2 linked regions of the Methanococcus voltae genome follow. The main gene of each other region encodes a partner of the protein of the gene in region 2 in a complex. Links are inferred from orthologs where the notes say so. Each region holds a gene or a part of one and is shown on either strand. Other genes may lie near its edges. The genes, in order: J3E06_RS04190 and J3E06_RS02540.

What was found.
Region 1: the proteins of J3E06_RS02540 (region 2) and J3E06_RS04190 are in contact, whole or in part, in a crystal structure (PDB 2QMU), measured with the Saccharolobus solfataricus proteins. The link is inferred for Methanococcus voltae from one-to-one orthologs. Residues at the interface, in WP_231918336.1 of Saccharolobus solfataricus: Met1, Leu2, Arg4, Leu5, Tyr6, Lys8, Leu9, Pro10, Ile106, Lys108, Lys109, Glu110, Lys111; in WP_009988771.1 of Saccharolobus solfataricus: Trp33, Pro65, Glu66, Gln148, Val151, Asp152, Val154, Ser155, Lys156, Ala159, Leu160, Tyr163, Arg164, Lys167, Ile180, Ile181, Pro182, Val183, Ser184, Leu186, His187, Ile189, Asn190, Asp192, Ser193.

Annotation. Positions count from the first base shown.
Region 1 is NZ_JANUCR010000002.1:330,218-338,166, reverse strand. The notes cover bases 89-2,926. They hold J3E06_RS04190 (translation initiation factor IF-2 subunit gamma), read right to left. Parts: upstream 2,204-2,926; coding sequence 974-2,203; downstream 89-973. Other genes in these bases: truD (tRNA pseudouridine(13) synthase TruD), read left to right, coding at 2,685-2,926; J3E06_RS04195 (NOL1/NOP2/sun family putative RNA methylase), read left to right, coding at 89-854. Also shown: more of J3E06_RS04195, read left to right, coding at 1-88; more of truD, read left to right, coding at 2,927-4,094; nadC (carboxylating nicotinate-nucleotide diphosphorylase), read left to right, coding at 4,140-5,021; J3E06_RS04175 (phosphoadenosine phosphosulfate reductase family protein), read right to left, coding at 5,085-6,188; J3E06_RS04160 (DUF2798 domain-containing protein), read left to right, coding at 6,788-7,036; J3E06_RS04155 (hypothetical protein), read right to left, coding at 7,092-7,493; J3E06_RS04150 (methanogenesis marker 17 protein), read right to left, coding at 7,604-7,949. UniProt on the Methanocaldococcus jannaschii protein: eIF-2 functions in the early steps of protein synthesis by forming a ternary complex with GTP and initiator tRNA.
Region 2 is NZ_JANUCR010000001.1:536,348-542,734, forward strand. The notes cover bases 2,588-5,522. They hold J3E06_RS02540 (translation initiation factor IF-2 subunit beta), read right to left. Parts: upstream 4,299-5,522; coding sequence 3,876-4,298; downstream 2,588-3,875. Other genes in these bases: J3E06_RS02535 (60S ribosomal export protein NMD3), read right to left, coding at 2,588-3,603; J3E06_RS02545 (MinD/ParA family ATP-binding protein), read left to right, coding at 4,697-5,467. Also shown: J3E06_RS02525 (PINc/VapC family ATPase), read left to right, coding at 1-1,188; J3E06_RS02530 (homoserine kinase), read left to right, coding at 1,446-2,369; more of J3E06_RS02535, read right to left, coding at 2,470-2,587; imidazole glycerol phosphate synthase subunit HisF, read left to right, coding at 5,593-6,387. UniProt on the Methanocaldococcus jannaschii protein: eIF-2 functions in the early steps of protein synthesis by forming a ternary complex with GTP and initiator tRNA.

The sequences.
Region 1 (7,949 bases), on a different replicon or contig from region 2:
GTTATGACAAAAGTATTTATGGCGAAGAAAATTCCGATGAAAATAATAACGCTGAATTTCAAAACTATAAATATATAAGAGTTAATACATTGCAAATAGCACCGGAAGAACTTAAAAAAAGGCTTGAAAATAAAAAGGTTGTTCTTGAAGATACCTTTTTAGATTATGCCTTTAAAGTGGTTAGCAGTCCTTTTTCAGTTGGTGCAACTCCCGAATATTTATACGGGTATTATTTTATGCAAAGTATTTCCTCAATGGTGCCCGTAATTGCTTTAAATCCACAAAAAAATGAGCGAATATTGGATATGTGTGCAGCACCGGGCGGTAAAACTACCCATATTGCTCAATTACTGGAAAATGAAGGCGTAATTTTTGCAGTCGAAGTAAATAAAAACAGAATTAGAAGTCTTACCTCAAACGTTAACCGTATGGGTATTAAAGACGTTGTTACAATAAATACAGACTCTGTTAATTTAAAATCTGAAGAATTGGGCTTATTTGATAAAATATTGTTAGATGCACCGTGTACTGGAAATGCTTATAAAGATAGTAGCAGGATTAAAAATAGAAGCGACATTTTATTTTGCTCTAATCGTCAAAAAGAGCTCATACATACTGCCATTAATTTATTAAAGTCTGGCGGAGAATTAGTTTACAGTACTTGCTCACCAGAAATAGAAGAAGATGAAGAAGTAATTAGCCATATTGTAAACCTTAGAAATGACGTAGAATTGATAAAACTTGACAAAAACGACTATAAAGGATTAAACATCCAAGATGCGTTAATAAAAGGTACACTTAAGATATTACCACCTAATGAGCCATTTTACATTGCTAAACTTAAAAAATTATAAAATAGTTTTTTTATTTTTATTTTTAAAATAATATAATTATGTTATATTAGATTATATTAATTTATAATTAGATTATATTAATTTATAATTAGATTATATTATGTTATATTAATTTATAATTAGATTATAAGACCGTATCCTATTAATCTCCATCTTGAACCTATTTTTCTGCTAATTGCTACCCTATCACTTTTATCAGCGCAAATTGGCAATTTTAATTTAATATCTACTTCTTCAGGTCTTGCTGATGCGGTTATACCCACGGTTGTTGAAGTACCTACGTTTAACATTAAAACTTCGTTTGTTTTTAATGGTTCGATGGTTAATTCATCCTGTGAACCTACAACTCTCTCGAGTAATTGAGGTTTTATAGTAATTTGTTCTAATGTAGGAGGCAAAGTTCCTGGTTTTCCCGCAATACTTCCGTTTAAAGCATCTGATTTTGTTAATGAAGGGTCTAATTCAGTACCAACACCAATTAAACCACCTGGTTGTGCTTCTTTTACCTTTTTAGAGCCTGCACCGAGTGATGTTATTTTTGTTATTATTGGTTTCCAAGATGTTTTGTTTCCTTCAACAACTTTGATACCAGGTCTTATTTCGATGTCTGCACCTGTTTCTAAGATACCTTGAATAATACTTCCACCGATAACTCCACCTTTTAAGTTTTTAATAGGTGAACCTGGTTTATTAACGTCGAAACTTCTTGCAACGTGCATTCTAACGTCTAAAGTGTCGTCTCTTTTTGGTGTAGGTATATATTCTTGAATTGCACTTAATAATATGTCCAAATTAGCACCGTGGTGTGCTGATACCGGAATTATTGGTGCGTCTTCCGCAACAGTTCCTTTTACAAATTCTTTTATTTCATCGTAGTTTTCGACTGCTTTTTCACGTGAAACTAAATCGATTTTATTTTGAACAATTAATATGTTTTTAACGCCTAAAGCATCTAAAGCCATTAAGTGCTCTTTTGTTTGAGGTTGTGGGCATGTTTCACTTGCTGCGATAACTAAAATAGCCCCATCCATTAAGGAAGCTCCTGATAACATAGTTGCCATAAGTGTTTCGTGTCCTGGCGCATCTACGAAAGAGATTTTCCTTAAAACTTCTGGTTTTTCTCCGCATTCACATTTAGTACCTACAGTATAAGCCTCAGCACCTTCACATTTTGGACATTTTTTAATTTCACAGTCTGCATAACCCAATCTAATGGAAATACCTCTTTTTAATTCCTCACTGTGAGTATCTGTCCAAACACCGGTTAATTTTCTTGTTAAACTTGTTTTACCATGGTCTACGTGTCCAACCATACCAATATTTACTTCGGATTGTTTCGTTCCTGTCACTGTTTCCCTCCTGAGTGATTTTTTTTATAATTTATTTTTAAATTTTAATCTTGAATATTGCTTAAATGACTTAATTTTTTAAGTTATTTTTCAATTTATTATTATTTCTCTTTTTTTATTTTTAATTATTTTTAATTATTTTTAATTATTTTAATTCTTAAATACCGCATACTTTACAATTTATACTATATACTTTACAAATTGTACGATAATACATCTTTATAGGAATCTGACGTACATTTGAAAATAAAATAAAATATTTATAAGTTTTATAACATAATTATAAATTTATGTACAAGTACTAATATACTAAACAATATACTAAATAGCGTACTAAAAATTATCGGTGTACACATAAATAATAATATTTAGATTAAAAGAAGATAGTTATTTATAGTTTATATAGGTTTGTAAAATTAAAATACGCTGATGAAAATTACTAATTTAAGATTGATTGGTAATAAATGGAGATTGTAAACACATGGAAACTTATAAAAAATTTGAATATGTCGTAAATGAAAGAAAAAAAGAAAGTAATAAAAATATTTCAAAATTTAGAAATAATTTCCGACGAAAATTTAGAAATATAAAGGTTAAAAATGATTTAAATGATTTAAAACTAAATATTGAGCATTATATTACAAATTTTAAACGGAATGACGGAATTGTAAAAGAAAATCCTGAAGATTTCATCGTAGAGGAAATTTTAGAAAATAGAATGGTTTTAGGAGCCAATGAAAGCTTAAAAAATCAGATTGTCGATGAAGAGATTCCCGAAGAATTTAAAGATGTAGAACGCTGGAATGGGTCTTTTTTACACTTTACGGTTGAAAAGGTTAATTACAACACTATTGACGTAATAAAAGACTTAGCAAGACTAACTAAAACCAAAAGAAAAAACTTCGGTTTTGCAGGCACAAAAGATAAATATGCGTTAACAACTCAAAGAATGGGATGTTTTGGCATTAAACCGGAAGTTTTAGAAGCTGTTGGTAAAAATGGTCTCGTGGAAAAAAGAGGCGGTCAATTTATAATACGAGATGTTTGTAAATCAAACAAAAAATTGAGAATGGGTAATTTATGGGGCAATAGGTTTTCTATTAAAATTAGGGACGTTGAAGAAGAGGGGGAATCCTACGATGCTAAAAATTTAAGTTTAGATTATGTGATTAACTACTTTGGCGTCCAACGTTTTGGGCTTCAAAGACCGATTACTCACCTTGTAGGTAAACATATCTATGAAAGAGACTTCGAAACTGCTTTTTATATTTATTGCGGTACGCCAATAAACGAAAAAGGGCTTAAAAAAGAAGCAAGAGAAGCCGTAGAAGATGGAGACTTTAAATTAGCTTTAAAATTGTTTCCTCGAGAAAGCGAATATGAAAAAAGACTAATACAACAGTATTTAAAATACAAAGACTACAAAAAGGCTTTTTACGCATTTGCTCCACAACTCAGAAGTTTATTTGTGAATTCCTATCAATCATACCTGTTCAACGAAATATTAAATAAAAGATATGAATACGGATATGGTGCACTTGAAGGCGATATTTTAGAAGATGGCGTACCTACTGCACCACTTTGCGGTTATAAAACGGAATATTCTAAAGGTATAGCTGGCGAAATTGAAAAAGAAGTGTTTGAAAAATACAGTATAGACTTTAAGAAGTTTAGAATAGAAGATTACGGTAATTTTTCAGGTCTTAGACGTAAAATGATTACTCCCGTTTATAACTTCAAAATTGAGAAAATTTATGAAAAATTGAATAATAACAATAATTCTGAAAATTTAAATTCAAAAGAAAAAGCCATATTAAAGTTATCTTTTGAATTAGAAAAAGGAAACTATGCTACAATTGTAACAAGGGAATTTACTGGTAAATTATCTTAAATAGTTCATATGATATATACAATATGAATAATATGATGTGATATTATGATAACAAAACACGCTATAGATATATTGGAAAAATCACTGACATATGACGTTGGTTTTGGAGATTTAACAGTTGAAACGTTGATACCAAAAGATTTAAACTGTAAGGCATTCGTTGTTGCTAAAGAAAATACTAAAATTTGTGGTATGGATTTTGTAGTCGAATTTTTAGAAAAAAACGGCATATCTTGTAAAAAATTGTATGATGAAGGGGATTATATAGATTTTAAAGATGTTAAATACTCCGAAAATTCCAAAAAAAGAATTAAAATATTGGAAATCAGCGGTAATGCTCAAAAAATAATCACATATGAAAGAACAATTTTAAATTTTATGATGCACTTGTCTGCAATTGCAACAAAAACTTACGAAATCGTTTCAATGGTTGAAAAAGTCAATCCAAACGTTAGAATCGCTTGTACTCGAAAAACTTTGCCACTTTTATCGATGGTTGAAAAATACGCTGTTAAAGTAGGCGGTGGGGATACTCATAGATATAGGCTTGATGATATGATTATGATTAAAGATAATCATATTGAAGCGTTAGGTATCGCCGAATGTATGAAAAGGGTTAAAAAAGTTAGTTTTAGTAAAAAAATTGAAGTAGAAGTCGATAATAATACTCAGCTTCGAGAAGTAATAAACCATAATCCTGATATAATTATGCTCGATAATTACAACGACTCAGCTATTGAGGAAGCATTAGATATAATTAATAATTACCATTTAAATGGTTTTAAACCCATTATCGAGTTAAGCGGTGGAATTACTGAAAAAAACGTGTTAAACTATGCAAAGCACCCTATTGATGTTATTTCGATGGGTTGCTTAATCCACTCTGCAAAAGCGGTTGATTTAGGTTTGGATTTAGAAAAAATTTAAAATTAGTATTCTTTATTTTATCTATATTTTAATTCATTATTCTATTTTTATTCTATTTTGTAATTACCAACCTTGCCATCTTGAATAATTAAAATTATCCAAGGTTAATGTTTCATTTTTATTATTATTATTATTATTATTATTATTTTCGTTATTATAGTTTTCAATACCAATATTATTAGTATTATTCTTTGTATCATTGCTCATTGTTGATTTTGACGAATAAAAATTATTTACTGCATTTAAAACTATCTTTACATTTTCTTTTGTCTTCGGAAGTACTAATATGTCCTTTGAGGGCAACAATATTGAAGCTCGGATATTATTTTCCCTTGCAATTTCTGTAAGATATTTATTTAATTCAAAAACTTCGTCAAATAAATCCGTTGATATCCTTTCTTCAGGGTCGCAATATTTTAAACAGCAACCTTCCCTCCAATGCCCTATTTTATCGCCTACTTCGTGTACACGTTGTACATTTATACCATAGTGCTCGTGAATCGCCATAACGTCATTTTGACTTAATCTTAAAAGAGGTCTCAAAAAATAAGTATCATAACGTCGAGGAATTTTCGAAAGTTCCATTTTATGATAAAAATCTTTATCTTCAAGTTTTGGGTTTTTTTCCCTCAAATCATCTAAAATTGGCCCTGAAATTTTTTCTAAAGCAGTATCTCCAGTTATTATAATATCAAAACCATTTTCTTTTGCATATTCCACAGCCCTAAGTTTCATAATATCCTTACAGATTCTACAAATACTCTTCCCTTTTGCACCTTTAATCTTTTTAGAAAGTTTTTCCGTTATATCGGGGAATATAATAGGTACATCGTACTTTTTAGCTAAGTTATCAGCTTCATTTTTGGAAATATCCCAGCTCCAGTTATGTACGTAATGAATACATAAAACGACATTGATATTTAGTTCTTTGCATAAAGCGAGAGCTGTTGCACTGTCTTTACCGCCACTTAACATTAATAGGGCTTTTTTATTGCATAAGTTATTTTCTTTTAAGTTATATACGATATTTTCTTTTAATTCATTTAAATCGTGTAAATTTCGTTTTTCGATTGTCCATTGTGTAAACTCTAAATTTTTAGGGGGTTTTTCAGCATTTTTTATATTTTTTATATTTTTTATATTTTTTATATTTTCGGTATTTTCCATATAATCACATATTACATTAATCTTGAATTTATAAGTTATTCGTTCAATAATCATAGAATTTCATTATATTAATAGATTATTTTTAAGATTAAAATATTCTTTATAATTTAAAATTATTCCGAAAGCTTTATATAGTAGAATACTTAATGGTATATTGCGAGAGATACAATAGAGAGATAGATATTGCTCTTTTGGGTTCTTTTATGTGCAGAGGTGGTTGAGCTTGGTCAAAGGCGTCGGACTTGAAATCCGATGGGGCTTTGCCCCGCAAGGGTTCAAATCCCTTCCTCTGCGTTTTTTTATAAGACGTTATATTCATTAATATGAATATAGGGATTAATTGAATATGTTAATATATCGATGATATGTTACGATACTTTTTTAAGTGGGCTGATAGCTCAGCCTGGGAGAGTGCCGCATTGGCTATGCGGATGCCGCGGGTTCGAATCCCGCTCAGTCCATTTTTAATTTACTTGATTATTAACAATAACTAATTTTTAAACATTGTTTTTAATTATTAATTTTAAATATTAGATATCTTAATATTATTTAATAGCCAACGTATCAATATAATATCCAATATACCAAAATGGTGAATAATGACTACAGAAAAAATAAAAATAAAAACAAACTTTAAACAACAAAATATCATTTTTGGAGTAATTATGGCAACGTTAATGGCCTTTGGAATGTCCCTTGCGATGACTGCGTCTGTTTTAGGATTTAATAAAACATTATTGTATGCTTGGCCATCTAAATTTTTAATAGCGGTTGCTGTAGCAGTTCCTTATTCATTTATTGCAAATCCAATTGCCAAAAAAATAACTTCAAAAATTTTAAAAAATTAAAAATTAATATACCATTACAGTTAAATATAACGTTAAAAATAAAATTAAAGTATATTTATAAATCATATTTTACAATAAAATACACATTTACAAGTATTTCATCAATAGCATCTTTTTTATCATTTGATTCAATTTTATTAAAGATTTCTTCTTTTTCAGAAATATTGTTATCATTATTTGATAAATGAATTGTTTTACATATATCAAAACTCTTAAATAACACATCTACCTCAATATTTTCAGGTAATTGCTTTTTAAAACCTTTTAAAATGTCAAAAAGTGCATTTACAACATTTTTAGCTTGTTCTTTTGTAAAAAATTCTGAATTTTCTGGAATATAGGATATTTCAGTTTTTAACTTTTTGTGGTCTTCTAATTTTAGCCAATAATCGCCAAATTTGGTGCCTTTTATGACATAATCTTTTAATTCAAAGCTTCTTGAGATGGTATTTTTCATAATTTCCCTTTAATTCCTTTTTAAGTTTTTTTAGTTTTAGTATGTATTCTTTTTATCCCCATTATTAATATTCTTATTTTATAATTTCTTATTTTATAATTTCTTAATAATTAATATCTTACGAGTGAATTTTCTAATTTTTCTTTTAAATCTTTTGCTTCCTTCAACCATTCTGGAGCTATTGGTTTCTCTGAAGCTACCATAACAATTGATTTACCGTGTAAAGTTTGTCTAACTCGCATACCTTCAGGAAATACCCTATTCATAAAATCTAATACTTTATCGATAAATTCATCTTTTGCGTCGTATATTTTTGTGTTTAACTCGATATCCGAATCTGTTATTATTTCTAATCTTGAAGGCTGGTCGATCACATTTATTTTTTCCAAGAGTTTTGGAGCATATGTTTCATCTATGATGTTTAACTTTTTAATTACCTTCCCATCTTGCTTTGAT
Region 2 (6,387 bases):
ATTTCCATATCAAGACCTCCATTTTCAGAAGCTTTGGAAGTTACTGCCGTTAGACCTATTGCGAAAGCTACCCTTGAAAGTTATAATTTACCCGAACAATTAAATGAAAAATTAAAAAAAGCAGAGGGTATATTTGTTTCAGGCGCTCCAGGAAGCGGTAAATCGACTTTTGTTTCAGCACTTGCAGAAAGTTATCAAGGATTGGATAAAATCGTTAAAACTATGGAAAGTCCAAGAGATTTACAAGTGGGTAATGAAATAACACAGTATGCACCACTTGAAAATAATATGGAAAATACTTGTGATATACTCTTACTCGTAAGACCTGATTATACAATATATGATGAAGTAAGAAAAACTAAAGATTTTGAAATATTTGCAGATATGAGGATGGCAGGTGTTGGTATGGTGGGGGTAGTGCATGCCTCAAAACCCATCGATTCAATTCAAAGGTTAATCGGGAGAGTCGAATTAGGTATAATTCCTCAAATTGTAGATACAGTTATATTTATTGAAGACGGAAAAGTCGGAAAAGTATACGAAGTTGAGTTTAATGTGAAAGTACCTCATGGTATGAAAGAATCGGACCTCGCAAGACCTATTATAGAGGTCGTAGACTTTGAAACAAAATCTCCAGAATATGAGATATATACATACGGGGAGCAAGTTGTGGTAATGCCAATAAAACAACAAAAAACAGAATCTCCAATATTTAACTATGCGGAAGATAAATTAAAAGATGTTTTAAAGAAATTATTGCCTAAAAAATGTTATCCTGAGGTTTCAGTTGTTAATAAAAACACTATTGAAATAAAAGTTTCTGAAAAATACATCCCATCCATAATTGGAAAAGGGGGCAAAGAAATTGCAAAACTTGAAGATACTTTGGGCTTAAAAATAAATGTAAGGGAAAAAATCATAAATAACGAACCCATGGCAGATTATCCTACTTATGAATATGTAAATGATTATGAAATGACTAAATTGGTCGAAACAGGTAAACATATTGTAATAGAAGCAGGTGAAGACTATATTGGTTCAAATATTAAAGTATATGTTGACGGAGATTATGTTTGCACTGCAACCGTAAACTCGAATGGTAATGTAAATATCAATAAAAAAACAAATGTTGGTAAAGATCTTCAAAAAGCAATGAAAAAAGGTAAAGATATATATATTGATTTTTAAATTCTTTTTAACCTTCTTTTTTAAATAATTAAAAGTTAGAATTTATAAATTTCAATATTTATTATTATTTATTATCCATTATTTAATATATTAAAACTAATTCTCATTTTAAATAGTTATATATATTAATTTAAACGCCGTTATGTATTAATGATTAAAAATGATGAAAAATAAAAATATAAAACTTTAAAAAATTAAACAATAAGCATACAAGAATTTATAAATTTCAAAAAGGAACAATATAAAAAGGTGTTTTTATGAAAGAAATTACAATTTATTCTCCTGCAACTTCTGCAAATTTAGGTCCAGGATATGATATTTTTGGTCTTGCACTTGAAGAACCCTATGATTTAGTAAATGTGGAAATCATAGAATCTTCATGTAAATGTTGTGAACAGATTAAAATAAGTGTTTCAGGTGAAAAAGCCGAAGAAATTCCTTTGGACCCTACCCAAAATACTGCAGGCGTTGTTGCTTTAAAAATGATGGAAGACTTCAATATTAAAGAGTGTGTACATATTAAAATTCAAAAAGGAATAAAACCAGGTAGCGGTTTAGGTAGTAGTTCTGCATCTTGCTCGGGTGTTGCCGTAGCAATGAATAAATTATTTAATTTAGAATTAGATAATTTAAAGTTAATAAAATATGCTTCATTAGGTGAAGCAGTTGCCGCAGGAGCCCCACACGCAGATAACGTTGCACCCGGCATTATGGGCAATTTTACACTAACAACCAGTTATGAACCTTTAGAAGTGTTAAACATCTTATTAGATATGGATGTAGTTGTTGCACTCCCAAATATCCAAGTTAGTACAAAAGAAGCGAGAAAAATATTGCCCCAAGAAATTCCATTGCAAAAACTGGTTAACAATGTTGGAAAAGCTACAGGCATGATTCATTCCATATATAATAAAGATTTTGAAAATTTAGGCAAATATATGATGGGAGACCAGGTTGTAGAACCTTGTAGAGCCACGTTGATAGAGGGATACGATGAAGCTAAAGAAAAGGTCAAAGAATTCGCATATGGAATTACCATCAGTGGTTCAGGACCTGCAATAATTGCAATACCAAAAAATAAAGAATGTAGCTCCGAAATTGCAAAAATATTCAAAGAAATTTGGAATTGCCCAGTTTATGAAACTAAAGTCGGTAAAGGAGCTTATGAAGTTAAAGATTAAAAATAAAAAAATAGAATATAAAATTTTAATATAATAATTTTAACGTATTTTTATTATATTAATTTTATTATTATTATTATTATTATTATTAGTATTATTATTATTCTACTAAATCAATTATTCTATTTAATTCCTCATTTTTGAAAATTTTAACTTTAGAACCTTCTTCCACTTCTATGTCATTGTTATATTCGTATATTTCATAATTAACGTCGTCCATTGCCATTATGGTATCTTCCGATACGGAGATTATAGTTGCAGTTTGGCATTCTGAAGATTTACAAACTAAATAAGTATTCTTTTCAACGTCATTCCAATTTAAATTTATTTTTTCAGAATTTTCCAAAGATTTTAACTGGGTTTTATCTTCAGATATTGTAGATACCACACATATCTTTTCATTATATGCGATTACATCACCTATCGAATACTGCGGTATTCTTACAGATACTGTTATCCTATACTGGTCTTTACCCGTATCTTTATCCACGCCAACCAATTTGGCAGTTTCCAATGTTTTACCGCCGTATTTAGATTTTATTGCAGAAGCAATATTTCTTATAGCACCCATTGAACCCATTTGATAATCTAAGCCTTCTTTTTGAATTATGAACTTAGAAATAAATGCCATTCTATCCTTTTTTAGTCTTCTACCCACTTCTTCACGTACAAAATCATCTAATTCAATTCTTTCATCTTCGGATAAAAACCTACCCATTGCTCTAACTTGTAGTGTTCCCTCATAATAGTTAGACATACATCTTGAACATCTCGGACATTGTACCATATTCAAATAAACTACTACTTCCTTCTCTTCAGTTCGGTCTCTTTTTTCCCCGATTAATTTACCCTCTGCTATTATGTTAACAGGTATTTCCACTCTCGAATGTTTACCCCCGGGTAATTGCTTTGCTTCTTTGGGGATTATTTGAATATCAACGGCTTTATTTGCTTTTTTTAAATTATCTTTAACCGCAAAATATGCAATTTCATCCATTATAGCATATGTATCCTCACTTTTTGGGTCGCACCATAATTTTCGTTTATAAGACCCGCACATATGACAAACTTCGATAATTATTCGCTCATCTACAGTAAACAACGGATTTAATTGACTATAACATAAATTACATAATCCGTCAATCAATTCTCCTTCATGACCACAACGATAGCAAAATGAACCTTTAGAGCTATTAGAACCACTATCTATTGTAATTTTATCATCATCTGACATTATTCCACCACATATATATAATTTTATAAACACATATTTAATTGCATATATATTATTTTTTAAAAAATGTAAATTAATAAAAGAATTTTCAAAATTCAAAATATAAGATTAGTATAATCCACTAAAATAATCAAAGATTAGAATATACCTAAAATAAACTTAAAATTCAGTTTTAAGTAAAAATATTAAAAAAATATTATTTATATTGTAGTATACGTTTTCATTACAAATAATAATACTAACAATATATTATAATATAATATATTTATCAATTATAATGTTTTAACAGGTTTCATAGCACCGCAAGCAGTACATTTTAAGAAATGAATTCTTCCTTCTTTAACTATTTTAGTATCTGGTTTTCCACATTCTGGACATAACACATATTCATTTACGAAATTCTGTATTTTTTCATTTACTAATCGGTATCCAAATTTACCTTGTAATATTAATCTATTACCTTCCAAATCGCCAGCAGTACCCAATTCTTTCATCACATATTTTGAAAACTCTTGTGCATCTCTTTCAATGAATTTAGCTAACTCTTTAAAGTTTTTAATAATTGTTCTATTACCTTCTACAAAACTATCTGCTTTAGGTATTTCAAATCTTATATCTTTAAAAACATCTTCTGGCAACTTACTTCTTGCCCTATCCAATAATTTTTCGTAATTGTAATCCAAATAAATCACCATTTTAGGAACTTACAAATTCCTTTTAAAAATAATTAAAAATTAATAAGTTTAATAATCATATTGATTAATCATATAATATAAATTTCATTAACTATGGGCATATACCAAATAATATAACCCTAATAAATTAAGTAGTGGTAAAATATATCAATCAACTTTTTAATATTTTAAATTCAAAATATTGTTAATCTATTAATTTTAATTTTTTTATAATATGATAGTATTTACTTATTTATATAATTGATTGTATGTTTAGAAATTTTAGAAATTGATTAATATATTTAATTATTGCATAAGGTATTTAATTAAAAAATATAATACTATTAATTATACTAAAATATCAAAAAATACAAAAATATAATTAGATTAAATATATTATTAAAAAAACAGGGGATTTTATGAGAATTGGATTTTACAATATTCAAGGCGGGACTGGAAAAACAACTATTTCTGGTAATATTGCATACTATTTGAGTAGCAAAGCAAAAACCTTGTATATAGATTGTGATATATATGCAGGGACTGGTTCATTGCTTTTTGGATTTGAAGATACGCCATATACATTGAATTCCTACTTATCGGGGAATTTAGATATTAACGATATAATACATAATTATGATGAATTGGATGTTATAATTTCAGATACGAGCCCTAACTCATTTAACACTGATTTAAACCAGCGTAGAATGGTAGATTTAATTTATGAATTAAACAATAAATATGACATTATCATTATAGATTTACCTCCAAACATAGTGGAAGGTAGTTTATTATTTTCTTCTTTAAACCTTGATGAAAAAATAGTGAACAAAATGATAGTTATTGGGGAAGATAGTATACCTGGCGTTATTAACACGATAAAAACCAAAGAACTGCTTTATGCAATAGATATTGATTGTATAGGGGTTGTATTAAACAAAAATAGAAATATTGTCGAATTTGAGGGAATTCTTGAAGATATTATCGCAGTTTTACCATATGAAATTACTGTGGAAGACCAGTGGATAAAAGGGGAGCCTGTAGTATTGGCAAGGAACAAATTTAGTAAAGAATTATCTAATTTAGCGGAAGATTTAGCTGAAATATATATTAAAAAAGATTTAGCATCTACTCGAGCGTTAAAAGTAGCTAAAGACTTAAAAGATACTAAAAGCAATATTAAAAAATAAAAAATAAAAAAAATAAAATACTGGAAAATAATGAAAAAATAGGAAAATAATCAAATATAAAAGATGATTTAATTATAACTATTATTAAATTATTTACAATATATTTTTAATTATATGGTGAAAAAATGCTTACTAAAAGGATAATACCTTGTTTAGATATTAAAGAAGGTAGAGTTGTTAAAGGAACCAATTTTTTAGGCCTAAGGGATGCAGGAGACCCTGTGGAACTATCCAAATTGTACGATGAACAGGGTGCTGATGAATTAGTATTTTTAGACATTACTGCTTCATTTGAAAAAAGAGACATTATTATTGAGGTTGTAAAGAAAACAGCTGAAAAGGTATTTATTCCTTTAACAGTGGGTGGCGGTATAAAAACTGTCGAAGATTTCAAAAGAATATTACGGGCAGGTGCAGATAAAATATCAATAAATACTTCTGCAGTTAAAACGCCACAATTAATATCTGATGCATCTGCAATCTATGGTTCACAATGTGTTGTTGTTGCGATGGATGTTAAAAAAACATATCTTACAACTGAAGAGACAAATATTGATGAAAATAATAATTACAACCACATTAAAAATTTAACCGCCAGAAACATTTATGAAGATGAAAAAGGAAAATTCTGGTTCCAAATATATATTTATGGGGGAAGAGAAGCTACAAATATTGATGCCATTACATGGAGTAAAAAAGTTGAAGAATTAGGTGCTGGTGAAATCTTATTAACCAGCATGGATGCAGATGGAACTAAAGAAGGTTATGATGTCCCATTAACGTCCATAATTTCTAAATCCATAAAAATACCAGTAATTGCAAGTGGCGGTTGTGGTAACATAGAACATGTTAAAGATGTTTTTAAACAGGGTTTTGCAGATGCTGCCCTTATGGCAAGTATTTTACACTACGGAGAATAT